One region of the Thalassotalea sp. LPB0316 genome, then DNA from elsewhere that is predicted to be linked to it. Evidence: predicted binding sites of a transcription regulator. Region 1 holds the regulator's gene; each other region holds the start of a gene.

Evidence for each region. Region 1 encodes FNR, which switches genes on or off when oxygen is low (the NO sensors DNR and NnrR bind a similar motif). Its sites were predicted from a motif close to TTGATCTAGATCAA; they were not measured.
Region 2: LP316_RS04000 (YdcH family protein) is a predicted target of FNR. The motif match lies at 3,349-3,362, and genes of this name have one in related genera.
Region 3: hemN (oxygen-independent coproporphyrinogen III oxidase) is a predicted target of FNR. The motif match lies at 2,809-2,822, and genes of this name have one in related genera.
Region 4: LP316_RS05035 (GbsR/MarR family transcriptional regulator) is a predicted target of FNR. The motif match lies at 1,725-1,738, and genes of this name have one in related genera.

What each region holds. Positions count from the first base shown of each region.
Region 1 is NZ_CP062946.1:2,704,410-2,709,451, reverse strand. It holds gene LP316_RS12160 (NCS2 family permease) at 1-190, opposite strand, end outside; gene ttcA (tRNA 2-thiocytidine(32) synthetase TtcA) at 242-1,156, opposite strand; gene uspE (universal stress protein UspE) at 1,285-2,199, opposite strand; gene fnr (fumarate/nitrate reduction transcriptional regulator Fnr) at 2,358-3,077, opposite strand; gene LP316_RS12140 (sulfite exporter TauE/SafE family protein) at 3,114-3,788, opposite strand; gene ccoS (cbb3-type cytochrome oxidase assembly protein CcoS) at 3,778-3,981, opposite strand; gene LP316_RS12130 (heavy metal translocating P-type ATPase) at 3,978-5,042, opposite strand, start outside.
Region 2 is NZ_CP062946.1:896,307-901,348, reverse strand. It holds gene tdh (L-threonine 3-dehydrogenase) at 1-114, opposite strand, end outside; gene LP316_RS04010 (glycine C-acetyltransferase) at 184-1,380, opposite strand; gene waaA (lipid IV(A) 3-deoxy-D-manno-octulosonic acid transferase) at 1,649-2,947, shown strand; gene LP316_RS04000 (YdcH family protein) at 3,036-3,287, opposite strand; gene LP316_RS03995 (3-deoxy-D-manno-octulosonic acid kinase) at 3,466-4,209, shown strand; gene LP316_RS03990 (TetR/AcrR family transcriptional regulator) at 4,206-4,862, opposite strand.
Region 3 is NZ_CP062946.1:540,157-545,198, reverse strand. It holds gene LP316_RS02450 (M61 family metallopeptidase) at 1-58, shown strand, start outside; gene LP316_RS02445 (VOC family protein) at 197-727, shown strand; gene yihI (Der GTPase-activating protein YihI) at 1,363-1,926, shown strand; gene LP316_RS02435 (DUF2489 domain-containing protein) at 1,942-2,427, shown strand; gene LP316_RS02430 (TraR/DksA family transcriptional regulator) at 2,454-2,774, shown strand; gene hemN (oxygen-independent coproporphyrinogen III oxidase) at 2,885-4,261, shown strand; gene LP316_RS02420 (DUF1285 domain-containing protein) at 4,309-4,830, opposite strand.
Region 4 is NZ_CP062946.1:1,132,378-1,137,419, reverse strand. It holds gene LP316_RS05045 (zinc-dependent metalloprotease) at 1-475, opposite strand, end outside; gene LP316_RS05040 (class 1 fructose-bisphosphatase) at 630-1,598, shown strand; gene LP316_RS05035 (GbsR/MarR family transcriptional regulator) at 1,788-2,330, shown strand; gene LP316_RS05030 (cytochrome ubiquinol oxidase subunit I) at 2,361-3,752, shown strand; gene LP316_RS05025 (cytochrome d ubiquinol oxidase subunit II) at 3,754-4,755, shown strand; gene LP316_RS05020 (manganese-dependent inorganic pyrophosphatase) at 4,870-5,042, shown strand, end outside.

The sequences.
Region 1 (5,042 bases):
TAAAACAACCAATAGCGGCAGCTAAACAGGTTGCAACAAACACGGCATCTCTATCCATTCCGGCGTCAGCAAGCATCGCAGGGTTGATAAAGATGATATAAGCCATGGTGAGAAAAGTGGTAATACCGGCAATAACTTCTTTTTTAAAATTGGTATTGTGTGCCTTTAGTTGAAACCATTGTTCAAGCATGTACTTATTCCGTTTGATTGTGTGGGTTATAAAAAGCTAGTTGTCGTTCAACTAGCTGATATTAATGATGTTGACTTGCTGTAACTCGTTTGAATTTAACGATTGCTCAACGCTTTGTTGGGCTATTTCTGGCTCGTCGAATGCGATATCTCCGCCATCAACAATCTCAGAGTCTGTACTCATTGATTTAAAGTCGAACAATTCACTGTCGCAAAGGTGAGAAGGTACGATGTTTTGCATTGCCGTGAACATGGACTCAATTCGACCGGGAAATTTATCATGCCAATCATTGAGCATTTGTTTGATATTCTGGCGCTGTAAATTGGGTTGAGAGCCACACAAGTTGCATGGAATAATTGGAAATTTCTTTAATTCACTGTATTGGATCAACTCACTTTCTTTACAAAACGCTAAAGGGCGAATAACCACGTGCTCACCATTATCAGATACCAGTTTAGGTGGCATCGATTTTAATTTGCCGCCGTAGAACATATTTAGCATCATGGTTTCTATCATGTCATCTCTGTGATGTCCTAACGCCACTTTAGTTGCACCTAAAGCTTTAGCTGTTTTATAAAGTACGGCACGGCGTAAACGAGAACACAAACTACAAGTCGTTTTACCTTCTGGGATCTTTTCTTTTACTATGCCATAGGTGTCTTCTTCAACTATTTTGTACTCAACCCCCAAGCTCTCTAAATATTGGGGTAAAACATGTTCTGGAAAACCAGGCTGCTTTTGATCAAGGTTGACCGCCACTAGTGAAAAGTTAATTGGCGCTTGCTTTTGTAAAATCATTAAAATGGCAAGCAGGGCATAACTGTCTTTACCACCGGATAAACACACCATAATGCGATCGCCATCTTCGATCATATTATATTGTGCAATAGCTTGCCCGACATTGCGGCGTAGCTTTTTTTCTAACTTAGTTAATTGTGTTTTTTCAACAGCGGTTAGTTCAGTCATTTATAGGAATACCCGAGAAATTTGGCGCGCATTATACCCGATTAAAACAGGGAAATAAAAAACAAAAAAAGCAGAAATACGCTGCGAACATATTTCTGCTTGTGATCAAATATTTGATTCACTTGGTATTAATTAAAACCATCTGGTTTAAGTGCTAAAACGTCACAATTTAATCGGTCGATGACATGCTCTGCAGTATTGCCAATGAGCGCAGCTGAGATGCCTGTTCGGCCGATAGTTCCTAGAATAACTAACTCAGCATCGAGCTCTTTAGCCATACTTTCAATCACATCTTCAGGCAATCCTTCTTTGACATACGTATGGGCTTCATCAATACCAAACTTTTTAGCGTGTTCTTGCATGGCATGGACATGATGACTTTTTACATTGTCGTTATATTCGTTCGCGTTAAATTCGGGTATTTCAATGGCGATATTAACAGGTGTACCCGGAAATGAATTAACTAAGTTAGCATTAGCGTTGATAATACGCGCTAAGTTTTTGGCTTCTTCGGTAATTTTGTCATTTAAAGCGATGTGTTCAGCTTCGTCGCTACCGACATTAATAGCGGCTAGAATATTGCCATTTTCCGGCCATGAATGCTCTTTTACCAAAAGTACAGGACAAGGGCATTTGCGCAATATATGCCAGTCGGTTGGCGTAAAAATAACGGCTTTAAGTTTGTCGTGCTCATGAGTTCCTTTTATCACTAGGTCAAAATTTTCGTTTTCAACTTGTTCTAAAATGGCTTCGAATGGACGGTTGTGCCAAACAACCTTGATATCGATAACTAATTTATCGGTTTCAAGCGTTGCAATCAGATCTTTGATCCACTGTGTTCTGCTCTCTATCACCGAACCTCGCATCGTTTCGCGCTCATCACTCGATAACATGGTTGTCATTTCATAGGAGAAATCAAATATCGACAAGAATGCCGTGATCTTAGCGTTGTTTTTATGAGCTAACTCGATCGCACGCTCAAGTGCTTTTTGACGTTCTTGTGTTGGGTCAATGACCACTAAAAGGTTCTGATATTTTTCCATTATTTTATACCGATTCAACAAAGTGTTAACGCTACTATGACAAAGAATATAGCTTAAAGCTTTGTTATAAATCAAAATTTAGCATAAGAAAATTCTTGCTACTGATGCTTAGTATAGGAGAAATTCAGAAAAAGCGGGAGGGAGCAAACTAGCGAGTATTACATACCCGCTAATTGAGCTAGTTCATCAATATCGTTGATCGTAATAAACTTACCGTTAACGGTTAACAGGCCTTGTTTATCAAAACGATTTAACAATCGAGAAATCGTTTCTACTGTTAAGCCTAAATAATTCCCTACATCACCGCGTGTCATTGACAGTCTGAATTCATACGGTGATAAACCACGAGCTTTCTGACGGTTACTTAACATGGCGATAAAAGTCGCTAACCGCTGTTCAGCGTTCTTTCTGTTGAGCAAAGATAACATTTCTTGGTCGGTTTTTATTTCGTCACTCATCAAACGATAGATTTGCGTTCGTAATTTCGGCATATTGTTTGACAGTAGGTCGAGCGTCGTGAAAGGAATTTCACAGACCATTGCCGTCTCTAGCGCTTGGGCAAAACTCGGGTGAGTTTTATTGGCGATCGCATCAAAACCAAGCAAATCTCCTGGTAGGTGAAACCCCGTAATTTGCTCTTCACCTTGGCTGTCAATAATGTAGGTTTTAAAGGTGCCTGTTCTCACTGCAAAAAGTGAATTCAATGGTTCACCATTTTGGAATAATTTGTCACCTTTGTGCACGGGCTTTTTTCTGTCAATGATTTTATCGAGCAAGTCGAGCTCTTGATCATTTAAGGAAAAAGGTAAGCAAAGCTCACTAATACTGCAATTTTGGCAATGGATGTGCTGTTGAGTGGCGCAATTTTTTGATGACATGAATGACCTAGCGATAAATCCTTTAATGACGGTATTCTAATTAATCAGTTGTGTAGATGCAATGAGTAAGGTGTAACCACCATAAGCAATCATTGCCAAGCCAGTACATTTGCGTAACAAACTATTGCGCATTAACGATTGAACATAATCAATACCATAAGACATTGAAATAAGTGCTGGTAATGTACCAAGACCAAAGCATATTAATATCAGGCCACCGTTCATCGCACTGCCGCTAGCTAGTGCCCACGTCAACATTGAATAAACTAGACCGCAAGGTAACCAACCCCACAACGCACCAAGGCCCAATGCTTGCAGCGGGGTTCGAACGGGCAGGAAGTGTTTCGCTAATGGCGCAATGTACTGCCAGAGTTTTTTGCCGATAAGCTCGATTTTACCAACGACCTGCCACCATTGGGCAATATAAAAACCGAGCAATATTAAGAAAATAGCCGAGAGTATATGCAGAAAATTAGCATTAATCCCGCCACTTTTTACCGCTAAAGAACTGCTAAAGCCAACAATAGCACCAATTAAACCATAAGACGATAAGCGGCCGAGATGGTAGCCGACGACGAGTTTTAGTTTTTGATGGGAGGCATCCGGACCAATTGCATTGGTTAGCATACCTGTGATGCCACCACACATGCCTAGGCAATGACCAGCACCTAATAAACCAACAACAAATGCCGATAAATAATCAAAGCTCATGCGGATCTTTTGGCGTATTCTCTGTCGGCTTAGTCGTGTCATTTGAAGCTTGTTTGTCTTCGTCGTAAAGGATGCTCATTCCTTCCTTTTCAAGATCGTCAAACTGTTCAGACTTTACTGCCCAAAAGAACAGGTAAATACCAATAATAGTCAACAAGACCGCGATTGGGATCAGAACATAGATTACCGTCATTTCAATAACCTCAATGAGTTAGTTACCACCAAAATAGAACTTGCTGACATACCTATAACAGCAAGATACGGCGTAATGTGGCCTGACATAGCAAGCGGCAAAACAATCGCATTATAGCCAAAAGCCCACATGTAGTTTTGACGAATAATCTTTTTGGTGCGTGTAGCAACGTCTAATAAAGTAGCAATTGAGCCCAATTTGTTGTTTAACAAAATAACATCTGCACCGTGTTTTGCAATATCAGCACCACTGCCCATAGCAATCGATAAATGAGCGGCACTAAACACAGGCGTGTCGTTAATGCCATCGCCAACCATTGCAACTTTGTATTGTTTTTGCTTTTCGGTAAGTTGTGCCATTTTATCCTTGGCAGTTAATTGACTGTGAGCTTCATCAAGAGGCAAGGTGTCAATGACTTGTTGGCAGCCGGCTTGGTTGTCACCTGATAGCAACAAGGTTTTACAGTGTGCTGATTTTAGTGACGATAAGAGCGTTACAGCATCCTCTCTAATGGTATCAGTCAAATAAATAGCACTAATAAGTCGGCCATTAAGTAAAACTAAACACGAAGCATCTCGATGTGACTGCTCATGAGTGTTATCGATAGTTTGTGAAAGGATCCATGATGCTTTACCAATAGTTAATTGTTGGCCCTTGTATTGGGCGTTAACACCGCAACCTGCAACAATTTCAACCTTGTCCACTTCTGTTTGGCTATCAAAGTAGCTATGGAATGCTTTAGCAATCGGATGCTCAGAGTAGGCCTCAGCACTGGCTATAATGGGTAGCAACTCTTTTTCAGTATAGGGCGAGTCAAAAAGTACAACTTGTGAAATGGTGAAGTCGCCTGTTGTTAGCGTTCCCGTTTTATCGAAGGCATATAAATCGATTTGTGGCATCGCTTCCATGACATGTGCCGATTTGATCATAATTCCCGAGCGATTGAGTTTAGTCGTAGCACAAGTTAATGCTGTGGGTGTTGCTAGTGAAAGCGCACAAGGGCAGGTTGCAACTAATACCGAGAGCGTGATCCAAAATGCCTCACTTGGCATGTGTTGACC
Region 2 (5,042 bases), 1.7 Mb from region 1:
ACAAATTGCGGTTTTATTAATCTTTATTAATAAGTCATTGTGCCCCATTTCCGGCTTGGGTGAGTCAGTCATCCAAATGCCTTCTTTGGCGTGCAACTTAGCTAATGATTTCATGTCATTAATCTCAAATATTTAACGATTTAAATTGCTAGTAAATACGTACCTACTAGCTTTGTCTTATGCCTAAGCAATAACAGCCATTTCTTTGCCAATACGCACAAAAGCTTCAATCGCTTTATCTAGCTGTGCTTTAGTGTGAGCAGCTGAAATTTGCGTGCGAATTCGCGCCTGTCCTTTCGGTACGACAGGGAAAGAGAAACCAATCACGTAAATACCTTCGGCCAATAAGCGATTTGCCATTTCACTGGCAACCTTGGCATCGCCTAGCATAACCGGCACAATGGCGTGGTCGGCACCGGCACAAGTAAAGCCAGCCGCTTCCATGTTTTCTCTGAAGTATTTGGCGTTATCTTTTAGTGTTTTTCTCAGCTCATCACCTTCGGCTAACAAGTCTAAAACACGAATCGATGCACTCACAATCGCTGGTGCTAATGAGTTTGAAAATAAATACGGACGAGAGCGCTGACGCAGCCACTCAACGATTTCTTTTTTCGCAGAGGTATAGCCGCCAGAAGCACCGCCCATAGCTTTGCCAAGCGTGCCGGTAATAATGTCAACGCGCCCCATAACATCACAATATTCGTGACTGCCACGACCTTGTTCGCCGACAAAACCAACCGCGTGTGAATCATCAACCATGACTAATGCATTGTACTTATCGGCTAAATCACAAATACCTTTTAGGTTGGCAATAACGCCGTCCATCGAAAACACGCCATCAGTAGCAATCAGTTTATAGCGTGCACCGGCTTCATCAGCAGCTTTTAAGCAGGCTTCAAGCTCGGTTAAATCGTTGTTTGCATAGCGAAAGCGTTTAGCTTTACACAAACGTACACCATCGATAATAGATGCGTGATTTAAGGCGTCACTGATAATGGCATCTTCTGGTCCTAATAAGGTTTCAAATAAACCAGCGTTAGCATCGAAACAAGACGAATATAAAATGGTGTCTTCCATGCCGAGGAAGTCACTTAATTTTTGCTCTAAGGTTTTGTGAATGTCTTGCGTACCACAAATAAAACGCACAGATGCCATACCAAAACCGTGGTCGTCTAAGCCTGCTTTTGCCGCTTCAATCAATGACGGGTGATTTGCTAATCCTAAGTAGTTGTTAGCACAAAAGTTAATCACCTGTTCGCCAGACGCAACGGCTATTGCCGCCTGTTGAGCAGTGGTTATAACGCGTTCGTCTTTGTACAAACCTTCTTCTTTTACTTGGTCAATTTGCTGTTGCAAATACTGATAAAAATTCGATGACATAACCGCCTCGTTGTAAATAATTTGTGATAATAGCCACCCAACCGCATTTTATTATGCGAACTAGGCATCATTTTTAGCGAATTTTACGCGATAACCAAATAAAAAGCACATGCTTATCTGTTAGTTTTATCAATAAAACTGTTCGATTTGTTCATCATTTTTGCCAATTAAAGCAATGATAGCAGAGGCTTGGACATTTTCACGCTTGTTGAGCGATATCAGACTTCGTTATACTGCTTGATATCAACAATCATCCAATGAGTCGTTTTTGAAATACTTCTTCGCTTTGCTTTGCTATCGCCTGCTGATGTTACTTTTAACACCAGTACTTTTGCTCGCTTTAATTATTCGCTCAACACGTCAAACAGCCTATCGCCATCGACTTATTGAGCGCTTAGGTATTCTACCCAAAGGTTTAGCAAAAGGTGGCCTTATTATTCACGCCTCGAGTGTTGGCGAGGTATTAGCACTAAAAGCTTTGGTACAAAAGTTATTGCTGACTCACCCCGAAACACCGATCACCTTCACGACATTTACACCAACGGGCTCAGAGCAGGTCAAAAAATTATTTGGCGATCGGGTACAACACGTTTACTTACCTATCGATAACCCATTGTCGAGCTATGTTTTTCTCAAAACCCTCGCGCCTAAAAGCTTAGTCGTCATGGAAACAGAACTCTGGCCGAATTTGATACAGCAAGCGCGCCATCAAGGTATCCATTTACAATTAATCAATGGTCGGTTATCGAATAATTCAATGAAAAGCTATCGCAAGCTAACTTGGTTGATCACACCGTGCTTACAGAATTTCGATGATATTCTGTGCCAGAGTATTGATAACCAAGAAAACTTTCTTGCCTTAGGGGCCCCAACTAACATCACGCAGGTATCGGGCAATCTCAAATACGATATTGTCCTATCAGAGGATGTCATAGAAAAGCAGCAGCAGCTTGATCAATTAATTACAACCAAACGACCTGTTTGGCTGGTTGCCAGCACTCACCCAGGTGACGAAAAAATTGTTTTAGGCGCATTGAGCGAAATCTTAAAAACACAACCTGATTTGCTGTTGATATTAGTCCCAAGACACCCTGAGCGTTTTGAAGAAATCGCGACACTATGCCAAGCGCAATTTAACACCGTAAGGCGCAGCACAGCAGCGTCGGTTCTAGCCGACCATCAAGTATGGCTACTTGATAGTTTAGGTGAATTAATGGCGGCATTTAAGCTTGCCGATGTTGTTACTATGGGTGGCAGCTTTAGCCAAGTAGGTGGTCACAACCCATTAGAGCCAGCTTTTTATCACAAGCCGATTATTGTTGGCCCCAATATGTCAAATTTCAAACAAGTGATGACTAACATGCTCAATGGCGGGGCAATTATCCAATTAACTGAAGGTATCGCACCAGTGAATTATCAAACTCAATTGAGTGAGCAGGTTTGTTATTTACTTGCCAACCCCGAGCGTAGCCAAGCACTTGGTGACAACGCTCGTAAGGTCGTCAACCAAAATCAAGGAGCATTAGTGACAACCCACCAAAAAATAAGCCAACACCTAGTAAACTAAGTATTGGCCAATGGTCTTTGTTATTGTTATTAGTTGCTTATAGCTATAACTGCCGGCTTACTTTACCAGTAAGCCCTTAGAGAGAAACTTACGCTTGTTCTTGTTGCTTTTTCAGCATAACAAATAGGTTGTCTTTTAAATTAAGACGCTTGAGCTTGCGTTCTTCTAGATACTGATCTGTGGTGTTTTCAACACCTTCTTCAATGCGGATCACTTCTTTGTTTACTTCATGGTACTCTTTAAATAGTCTTGCAAAGTGAGCATCATTCATTTTTAAGTCGTGGATCTCATCATGAAACTCTGGAAACTCGTGGTGTAGATCGTGCTTTTCAATAGACATCTTGTTTACCCTTAATGTTATCTTTGTTGCCTTCATAGTACCTACCAAAGCAGAATCTTCATTGATCTAGCGCAAGCAAATACTGATACCAAGTGAAAAAATGGTTTAATTCCAATTGACCTAGCAGATGGGAAAAACCACAATAGGCGCAGATATAAAATAGAGAAGCTATTACCCTGTGAATCCCAATGCAATTGAAAAGTCAGGTCAGATAAAAGTTGTTAAAAGCTCAAAATGTTACTTAGCATTTGATGAGTCCAAATTGGCAGAAGCTGATATGGCAATTTTTTCACCCCAATTCTGGCTGAGTAAAAATGCCATTAGTGGCACTGCTCAAGGGCGTGGCACCACTTACTTTGTTGAACACAATCAGCAGCAATGGGTATTAAAGCATTACTATCGCGGTGGTTTAATTGGCAAGCTCATCAAAGATAAATACGTATTCTTAGGCATCGAACACACCCGAGCTAAGCGCGAGTTCGAACTCTTGGTGTACATGAAAGCACATGGTTTACCCTGCCCGGCACCTATTGCTATCGGTATTAGAAAATATGGCCTGTGTTACAGCGCGGATCTCATCACCGAGCGAATTAAAAATGCCAACGATGTCGTCAGCATATTAGCAAATCGCCCGCTAACTGAAAATCAGTGGCAAGCCATAGGCAGCACTATCAAATCCTTTCATCAATTAGGGGTTTATCACGACGATTTAAACTGCCATAACATTTTACTCGACCAAGGTGATAAAGTTTGGCTTATCGACTTTGATCGCGGTGAACAACGCAAATGCAATGAGACATGGCAGCGCGCGAATCTTGATCGCTTGTTGCGCTCCTTCAGAAAAGAAAAAACTCGCCTAAGCGAGTTTTATTGGCAAGAGTCTGATTGGCAACACTTATTAGCAGGTTACCAAAGCACTTAAGCAACCGTTTGCATCTCTTGGTGACGCTTGAGGTATAAGTCACGCGCTTTAATAAATTCAGGTAATGCTGCCGGTGTCGTGTACGGGCGAATTAAAGCAAAGATTTTTAATACACCTTCAATAAACACTGACGAATCAATATTTGGATGTAAGTTTTGTGTTTGGTAAAAACTCAACCAGAACGTGTTAACAATCCGCAACACACTGACTAAATCAGGCAACTCTTCATCTTCAAACGAAATCATGTTTACGTCGCGTAATGAAATGAGTAAATCGCTCACTTGCGTGCGAATAAGCTCCTGAACTTCAACATACTTTTCTCGCAAACTTGGGTTTTTATCGAGTAAAACGGGTAAGTTTGCATAAAAGAAACGGAATCTCGACATCGCTTGAAACACCGTATCCATGTAATTGATGATGGCATCAAGTGGCTCAATATCTGGTGAAGCTATTGGGAAGGTATCAAGTAATAATTTTCTTGCATATTCTTCGTAAATCGAAAGAATAATGTCTTCTTTATTTCGAAAGTGATAATAAAGATTACCCGGGCTAATACCTAAATGAGCAGCTATATGGTTAGTGGTAACGTTTCGCTCTCCATGCTCATTAAATAAATCAATACTGGCTTGAATTATTTTATCCCGCGTTTTCATAATAATTATTTACTCTTACAGCCTCGAATTTTTCTATCATACTATCAATTATTAACAAAACGGAAGTATTTTCGAGCAAATACTTTAAGTTCAAATATTCAACAATCAATACAAATACCTAACAAATACCAATTGGACTAAATATTTGACCGACTCAGAGCTGCGTCAGGGAAGTTAGAA
Region 3 (5,042 bases), 1.4 Mb from region 1:
TGTGAAGTTAACACTTGAAAACAGTGACCTAGCACGGGCATGGTTCGAGCTTAACTAAGTTTCTGTATTGAAATATTTACACCTGTAGCAAAAGCATGACGTTTCGCCGTTGTGCTTTTTGTCTTTTTTAATAGCTCAAAACTCCTTATCTGTGATAAAAATTGCCCTATTAACAGGTCAACAAAGATAATAATTTATGATTAATATACAACGCTTTCACCATGTCGCTTATCGCTGCAAAGACGCTAAAGAAACAGTTGATTGGTATAAAGAAATGCTCAATATGGAACTGACTGTCGCCATTGCCGAAAACGAAGTTCCATCGACCAAAGAGCCAGATCCCTATATGCATATTTTTTTAGATGCGGGCATGGGCAATGTTTTGGCGTTTTTTGAAATTCCTAACTCGCCTGATATGGGCCGTGATGAAAATACACCAAAATGGGTTCAGCACATTGCGCTAGAAGTTGAAAATATCGATGCGCTAGTTAACGCGAAAGAAGAACTCGTTAGCAAAGGCGTTGACGTTTTAGGGCCAGTTAATCACGGTGTTTTTAAATCTATTTACTTCTTTGATCCAAATGGTCATCGTTTAGAAATTGCAGCGAATTATGGCACACCAGAACAAATGGCTGAACTAAAACGCGTTGCACCATTGATGGTTGAAGAGTGGGCCGAAACTAAAGTGGCACCAACTCACGCTGCTTGGCTACATGAGAATAACTAGTTTTTTTATTTTATTTTGGAATTTTTATTATGCTTTTAATTTCTTCAAGGAATTAAAAGCATAAAGATTACGAGAATTGGATAAAAAACGATCACTTTTTTTATGTAATAAAAACAGATAGATATTACTTAAATGTAAAAAAATGTAATAAATTTGTGATTAAGTGCTTGTAGTACAAAAATATATCAGTAAAGTATTAACCAGCTAAACGCTAGCTAACTAACAACACGGATGGCACTTTTGCGAAGGAAGCAAGATATCAACATTACGTAGATGCATTTAGAAACACGGATGGTTTACTCAAGATTCAAGGTTGAATACTTCTAGTCCAGGAGGGCTTGAAAGGAACTAATAAAAAAGCGTTAGGATGACCGAAAACAATAAAAGCTTGTACGGAAATTAATAATAAAAACAGGAAATGTCAGAATAAACAGGGATAGTATTTTATAGGTAGGACACCACCGAGATTTTGGAGTATTTCAATTGCCAAGTGAGCAATTTTTTCCACGAAAGCGATGACTATGTCATCGCTTTTTTCCTTTCTGGGGTTTACTTGTTTATTCACTGCCCATTTAGTCTTGAATATCGTAAAATAACCACCATAACCTGAGAGTTCTAAAATTGAGTGTGACGATATGACACGAAAGAAAAAATCAAGAAAGCCCGGTCGAGGCAGTAGCGGTGTAATTAAGACCGATGCGAATAGCACGTTTGATGTTGAAAAACGCATTCGCAAAAAAACGGGTAACAAGCCGGGCACTCGCCAACAAGTTACCAGTAAAAAACAAGCGCAATCAAACCAAACCAATAAAGACACACGTATTGGCAGTAAAAAGCCAATTGCGTTAATCAAAACAACTACGCCAACAACTCAGGTAAAGTCGGTTAAGCCGTCTATTTTACCTAAAGTTATCGCGGTAAATGCAACTGAGTCAGCCGATGCCAAATTATGGCAAGAGCTCGAACAAATTGAGCAGCACCCAGAGCTGTTATCGATTGTTGAAAAAATGGATCACGATCAGGCCTTACAAGCGCATGAAGTTGATTTGTACAACAAGCTGATGGCACGACATCAAGAAATCAGTGATAAGTTAGGTATTGATCACGATGAGGAAGACGCTGTAGAAAGTGATGACGAGCCGTTGTCAGAAGACGCGCTTTGGCAAAAATTTAATGATGATAAATTTGACTTTGAGTAATTAGTGAATAGTACCATGATGATATTACTAGTGGGCGTAGCCTGTGCGATTGTTCTGGGTTTGTCGATATACGCAGGTAGATTACTGTGGTTGTTAAAAAAACAAAAAGAGCAGCAAGCAGCGCGGAAAGTTGCTCATGAAAAAGCGTTAGCTAGCCATGATAGAAAAGTTTTGCAAAGTGTTTTGATCATCGTCAAAGCAATGCAAGAAGAACAGTGTGATTATAGCGAAGGTTGCTGGCGCTTAAGTGTGTTATTAGATTCACTTAAGTTGAGTAATCAGCTGGATAATGAATTTCCTGCTATATTTAATTTATATAATCAAATTAAACATTTATCTATTTTAGATGAACGTAAGCAAATGGCTAAACGCGACCGCATGAAGCAAGATGTCGAGCGAATGAAAATAGAAGCCGCATGTGTTGATGATATTGGTAAAACATTACCACTATTACATCAATACACAACGGAACGCTTAGCCTATTTAGCAAACGACGTGTGAGATAGATACCTGTAACTGAGGTGGCTATGACACAAGAATTAAAAGCACAATTTACTAAACGTATTGTTGAATTACAGCAACGCATAGAAGCAATTCACAATGATTTTGCCAAAGCCAACGAAAGCGATTGGGCGGAGCTAGCTAGTGAGCGTGAAAACGATGAAGTGCTTAATGCACTAGAGTCTGAAGCCAAGGTTGAAATTCAACAGTTGAGTAACGCAATCAACCGCATCGAACAAGGTACCTACGGTACTTGCCAAACGTGTGGCGAAGATATTGCGCCAAAACGTTTAGAAGTGCAGCCAGCTGCCATTCAATGTATTCGTTGTGCGGAAAAAGCCGCATAGCAGCCAGAAAAAACGCAACAAAAGTTACCTTTTGTTGCGTTTGATCAACACTTTTAATCCCTTTTTTTTGATAAAATGTTAACACTTCTACTCAGGGTTAATCATTTATCATGACAACAAATATCAGCCACTTTTTCGATAAAGCATTACTTGCGAAATACAATACCAGTGGGCCTCGATATACGTCTTATCCCACCGCGTTAGAGTTTGACGAAAGCTTTGATGAAACTGAGTTAATCAAGGCTATTGAACAGTCATCAACTGATGAATTATCGCTCTACGTTCACATCCCATTTTGTCATAGTCTTTGCTACTACTGCGGCTGTAATAAAATTGTTACTCGTCACCAAGACAAAGCAGATATTTACCTAGATTATCTGATCAAAGAAATTGGTCACCGCGCACCGCTATTTAAGAAATACCACGTGCGTCAACTCCATTTAGGTGGCGGGACGCCTAGTTTTTTAACCAATGCACAATTAACGCGTTTAATTAATGTCTTAAAACAGCGTTTTGACTTTATCGAGCAAGCCGAACTGAGTATTGAAATCGATCCGCGTGAAATTGAAGTCGATAAAATTGATGAGTTAAGAGCGCTAGGCTTTAACCGTATCAGCATCGGTGTTCAAGATATTGATAGCAAGGTGCAAGAAGCGATTAACCGCGTGCAATCTACTGAGTTTATTGGGCAACTCATCGCTCGTGCAAAAGCCCTTGAGTTTGATTCGGTCAACGTTGATTTAATTTACGGTTTACCGCATCAAAATCAAGACACCTTTGCCAAAACTTTAGCACAAGTTAAAGCATTTGATGTCGATCGCATTTCGCTATTTAGTTACGCTCATTTGCCAAGCCGTTTTGCTGCTCAGCGAAAATTAAAAGACGAGTGGCTACCAGATGCTGATGCTAAACTTAACCTTATGCGCCAGGCGATTGAAACACTGACTGACTACGGTTATGACTTCATTGGTATGGACCATTTTGCGAAGCCAACAGATGAACTATCTATGGCGCAAAAGCTTGGTCGATTACATCGCAACTTCCAAGGTTATACGACAAAAGGTGAGTGTGATTTGTTAGGCCTAGGTGTTTCATCAATCAGTGCGATAGGTAATAGCTTTAGCCAAAATATCAAGGACTTGACACCATATTACCAAGCAATTGACGAGCGTGAACACGCGTTAGAAAAAGGCATTGCGCTATCAAAAGACGATCTGATTCGCGGTGATGTTATTCGCGAATTGATGTGCAACCTGTTTTTGGATAAGCAAGCCATTGAAGCGAAGCACAATATCGAATTTGATCGTTACTTTGACCAGGAATTAACTTCATTGCAAACCTTTATCGATGATGGCCTAGTGGACAACGCTAATACAACGATTATGGTCTCACCACGTGCCCGTTTATTGATTCGTAACATTTGTATGAGTTTTGACGCTTATATGAAGCGCCATTTAAACCAGCAGCGCTTTTCACGAGTGATTTGATTTTCTGGTTTGGTGCCATATTACTTGCGATTTGGCCCAAAAAAAGACTATAAATCACCTAAGACAAAGGTTTGATCGTCGCTGTGTAAAACCAGCGATTTTTCATCATCACTAACTTGCGCTTCTTCAACCCACTGGTAATAAACGTTTCGGTGTACAAGTGCTTGAAGGTTACGCCTAACATTGACCACTAGATTGCCGTCATGATCAATAGTTAATGGGTGCTCCTGGCCTAGAATAAAGGTGTCATCTAAGTTTGTTGATAGTAACATCTGTGACTTTGACTCATCTTGCCAACTCCATTGGGTGATTAAAAACGGGTATAGCTCGACCTTTATTTTAATTTTTTCAACAGGCGTCACGAGAAAGTATTCGTCAGCTTCTTTTTTTATGACGGAAGCAAATAACTTGACCATGTTCATTCGCTTAAAAGGGGTACCTTGATAAAACCAAGCTCCATCGCTTTTGATCACCAAATCAATTTCACCACAGTAGTCGGGATCCCAAGACTCGACAGGTGGCAAAGATTGTTGATTTTTTAATTGGTTTAAGAGGTTTTCTAATGACATAACGGTTCGTGATTAAGCGTCGTTTTTGTCAGTATTAACCACTGATTTTGTTTTGTATATGGTTAGGAAACATTTTTTTCATATCGCTTGGGCTAGCTAGCTCTATGTATTCGAGATTTTAATTCACGGTTATTGTATTTTTGTCTTGATCTTCTCAAGTTTACTCTTTAAAATCCGCGTCCTAACTTAATCAAGTTAGTCAAACCTTTGTG
Region 4 (5,042 bases), 1.6 Mb from region 1:
GGTTAGCGACTTGGTGGATATCTGAAATCAAAAATGGGGTATAGTCGATCAGTACAACACCTTCACCAGCTTGAGCCACTTTAAAGCCCCAAATCACCGAACTGGCAAACGCTTCTTCAATCGCTTGGCGCTCGAGATCATTAGTTGAGTTTGCTCGGTAGTAAGTATTTACTTGCCTTAAGAACACCTTGTCGCCAACCCGCTCAAATTTCACAATGCGGGTATCGCCCAATTGGCCGCGATCTAAGCCGATATCATTGGAACCAACCCCTTTCGGTAAACTACTTTGAAACAAAAACTCTTGGTCGAAGTTATCAATAGCCAGATAAACTTGACCGGTGGTGTTATCGACATAAAAATCAAAATAACCTTGGTGGTGCTCTTTGCCGTTAACAAAGTCACTAAAAGAAGTTTCCGCATTTACATTCAATGCCAAGACACTGAACAGCAACGCAAATAGACGAATAAATTTCATGTGTTTCCCTATTATTTTACTGAAATCGACCACTAAATTGATGTATAATTTTTTGTAATTTTTTTTGAAAGCTTTCAGTAGATTTGATCATTTTAAATAACACGCAAATTTACCGAGCTAAATTTACATCACTCTACGGCAATTAGGTACCAAGATGCAACGACTAGCCCCAGCATTACGTGAAGATAATGTTCCTCTAGATTTGATCTCTTTAATTAAAACCATCCTTGCAGCAACTAAAGAAATTTCTTTTAGGGTTAGCCAAGCCCAGTTGGGCGGCTTAATGGGCTCAACACTTGATGAAAACATTCAAGGTGAAGTTCAAAAAAAGCTCGACGTTGTCGCCAATGAATTAATCAAAGATATCTTATTAGAATCAGGCTTTGTTAAAGCCATTTCTTCAGAAGAAGAAGACACCTCAGTAGCCGGTGAAGAAGATGGCAAGTTTATCGTTTCATTTGACCCACTTGATGGCAGCTCAAATATCGATATCAACTCATTAATCGGCACGATTTTCTCAATTCACGAAGCTATTCCAGAGTTAGCCGCAGACGATCCTGACCAATTTAAGCAAGCAGGGCGCAAACAAGTATGTGCAGGTTATGTATTGTACGGCCCATCAACCATGCTAGTGATGACAACGGGCAGCGGCACGCATTTTTATGTCTTAGACAGAACCCACGGTGGCTACTTATTAGTAGAGCGCAACGTACAAGTACCAGCAGATACCCGTGAATTTGCCATTAACATGTCAAACCAACAGTTTTGGGAACAACCAATGCAAGACTACATTGGTGATTTAGTTGCCGGTGAATCCGGCCCACGTGGTGAATACTTTAATATGCGTTGGATTGCCGCGATGGTGGGTGACATTCACCGCGTATTAACGCGAGGCGGTATTTTCACCTATCCAGCTGATAGCAAAAACCCTGAAAAGCCGTATAAATTACGCTTGATGTATGAAGCCAATCCTATGAGCTTCTTAGTTGAACAAGCCGGTGGTAAAGCAATGACCAGCCAAGGCCCAATCATGGATATAGAGCCAACTGATATTCACCAACGCGTTGAAGTGATTATGGGTTCTCGCAACGAAGTTGATAAGTGTTTATCTTACTATAAGTAACTTCAAGTCAAAAAATACAAAGGGCTAACGATAATATTCGTTAGCCTTTTTTTATGTCTGCCAATTCCCTTATCAGCGTTTTAAACATAGCAGATCAAAAAAACATCAAAAAATCCTCGCATTTTGTTGACATAAATCAAATAAGCTTTACAATTTTCAGAAATTACTGAAAATTCAGAAACAACAAAAATGAAGACAACTCAAATAACACAATCACTGATCCTACACTTTGGTGAAATGGGCTCTCGCTGGGGCTTAAATCGAACATTAGGCCAAATGTATGCACTTATTGTTCTCACTGAAGAACCATTAAATGCCGATCAAATTAGCGAAGCGTTACAGATTTCGCGCTCTAATGTGTCGATGGGTTTAAAAGAGCTAAAGGCTTGGAACCTCATTAGGCTTCAGCATATCCAGGGGGATCGCAAAGAGTATTTTTCCGCTCCTAACGATGTTTGGGAAATAGCAAGAACACTTGTTGTTGAACGTCGTAAACGTGAACTCGATCCGACCTTAACAACATTGCGCGATGCCTTGATGTCTGAGCCAAGCAACGAAGCTGACCAATACGCACAAAAACGTATTCAAGAAATGCACGACCTCATGGAAATGATTATCTTGTGGTCAAATGAGCTGCAAAATATGTCTTCTGAAAAGTTGTCTGCTTTGTTAAAACTTGGCGAGGGTATCAGCAAAATACTCGACGTCAAAGACAAGCTATTAAAGTCTTAGTTTCTTAGTTAATCCACCTTGGAGGTGGCGATGTTAGCGTTTTTTAATACCCCCTATGAAATGAGCTTAATACTGTCACGGATCCAATTCGCTGCCAACATTAGCTTTCACATCCTATTTCCGACAATCAATATTGCGCTTTGTTGGATATTGCTTTTTTTCAAAATTCGATTTAACCAAACCCAAGACCAAAGCTGGCTCAAAGTTTATCGTTTTTGGGTCAGAATATTTGCTTTAACCTTTGCTATTGGCGTTGTGAGTGGAATCACTATGTCTTTCCAGTTTGGTACTAACTGGCCTGGTTACATGGAAACCGTCGGTAATATCGCTGGGCCCTTATTAGGCTATGAAGTATTAACCGCTTTCTTCCTTGAAGCCTCATTCTTATCAATCATGTTATTTGGTATGGACAGAGTTTCAAACCGTGTCCACACATTAGCTACTTTACTGGTCGCCATTGGTACGAGTTTATCCGCATTTTGGATATTAGCTTTAGACTCTTGGATGCAAACACCTGCGGGGTTTGAAATGCGCGATGGTGTTGCTTATGTAACAAGTTGGTTTGATGTCGTATTTAATCCGTCAATGCCCTACCGGTTGGCTCATATGGTACTTGCCTCTGCATTAACCGCAGCCTTTTTAATCTCGGGTATATCAGCGTATCGACTTCTCAAAGGTGATAATAAAAATTCTGTGAAGTATGCCCTTAACTTTTCAGTTTTGTTTGCGGCCATCATCATCCCTATACAAATTTTTGTTGGTGACTTACATGGTTTAAACACCTTCAAACATCAGCCAGCTAAAGTTGCAGCAATGGAAGGTGTATGGGAAACAGAAAAAGGAGCACCACTTTTACTATTCGCTATTCCTGATGAAAAAACGAGAGAGAATCATTTTGAAGTGGCGATTCCCTACATGGCTAGCCTCATATTAACGCATGACCAACATGGTGAAATACAAGGACTCAACGAGTTTATTGGAGAGCATCCGCCGGTTGCACCCGTATTCTTTAGCTTTCGTATCATGGTAGGTATTGGTATGGCGATGCTACTCTGCGCCTGGCTTTGTAGTTATTTGTTTGTCATTAAAAAACAATACCCTACTTGGTCTTTACGATTGCTAGTTGTGATGACGTTCTCTGGTTGGCTTGCGACATTAGCTGGCTGGTATGTAACCGAAATTGGTCGACAGCCATATTTAGTTACTGGGGTTTTAAAAACAAAAGATGCTGTCACAAGCACACCCGCTGAGCACATCGCATTGTCACTTACACTGTATATTTCACTATATGTCTTTCTACTTATTGCTTACGTCAGGACGCTTTATGTGATGGCCGATAGAGCTGTTAAGTTAGAACAGGGAAGTCAATCAACAACTACATCACCAATACTAGATAACAATCAACCAGCGATGGAGAGTTAACATGAATGACGTTACTGTAGATTGGCTACCTGTCGTCTTTATTGCTTTAACCTGCTTGTCTTTAGTCGTATATGCGATTTTAGACGGTTATGATTTAGGGGTAGGAGTATTACTGCCTCTTGATAGTCAGTCACAACGAGACAGTATGATTTATTCAATTGGCCCATTTTGGGATGCAAATGAAACCTGGTTAGTTCTCGCTATAGGCTTGATATTAATTGCTTTTCCAAAAGCACATTCGATTATTTTTCAAGCGCTCTATTTACCTACGGCTCTCATGCTTGCTGGTTTAATCTTACGCGGTGTTTCTTTTGATTTCAGGACAAAAGCACCAAGTAAAAATAAAGCACAATGGGATTTAGCATTTAAAACCGGATCATTAATAGCAACGCTTTGCCAAGGCTATATGCTTGGCCGTTACGTAACTGGTTTTAGCGACTCAACATTCGCCCTCGCTTTTTGTTTGTTATCAGCTATTTGCGTAACAGCAGCCTACAGCTTTATTGGTGCTACATGGCTAGTAATGAAAAGTGAAGGAAAATTGCAAAAACGCGCTGCTAAATGGGCTATTATTGCCAATATTTTTCTGGCAATTGGCATTATCGGAGTATCGATTGCTAACTTACTGTTTGACACTTCGGTAATGGAAAAGTGGTTGAGCTTCCCACAAGTGATCTTACTTGTACCTTTAACTATTTTATTTGGCTTCATGTTTGTCACAACGCACATTTATTTGAAAAAGGTGCCTTTTGAACATGATTTAGGATGCTGGTATCCATTTGCTTGTGGTGTATGTGTTTTCTTACTCTGTTTTGCAGGTTTAGCCTATAGTTACTTTCCTTACATAGTACCAATGCAGCTCGACATCTACCAAGCAGCAAGTGCACGTGATTCATTAATGATAATTTTCATCGGCTCAATAATTGTATTGCCAATGATAATTGGCTACACAATTTTCGCTTATAAAGTTTTCTGGGGAAAAACAAGTAAATTGTCATACTAGATAGGGCAAAACGTACTTGTTTATCAAAAATAGGTCAGTGTAATATTTACTCTGATCCTATTTTTTTTGCTAGAATACGCGCCATTACACTTTATACGCTCGGAGATATAAAATATGTCAGCTTACGCTGTAGGACACAAAGTGCCTGATTCAGATTCAATTTGTTCAGCAATCGCTTTATCGTACTTAAAAACCCAAACGGGTGAAGACGTTAAACCAGCGCGTTTAGGTGAATTGTCACCTGAAACATTATTCATTTTAGACAAGTTTGGTTTTGAGCAACCAGA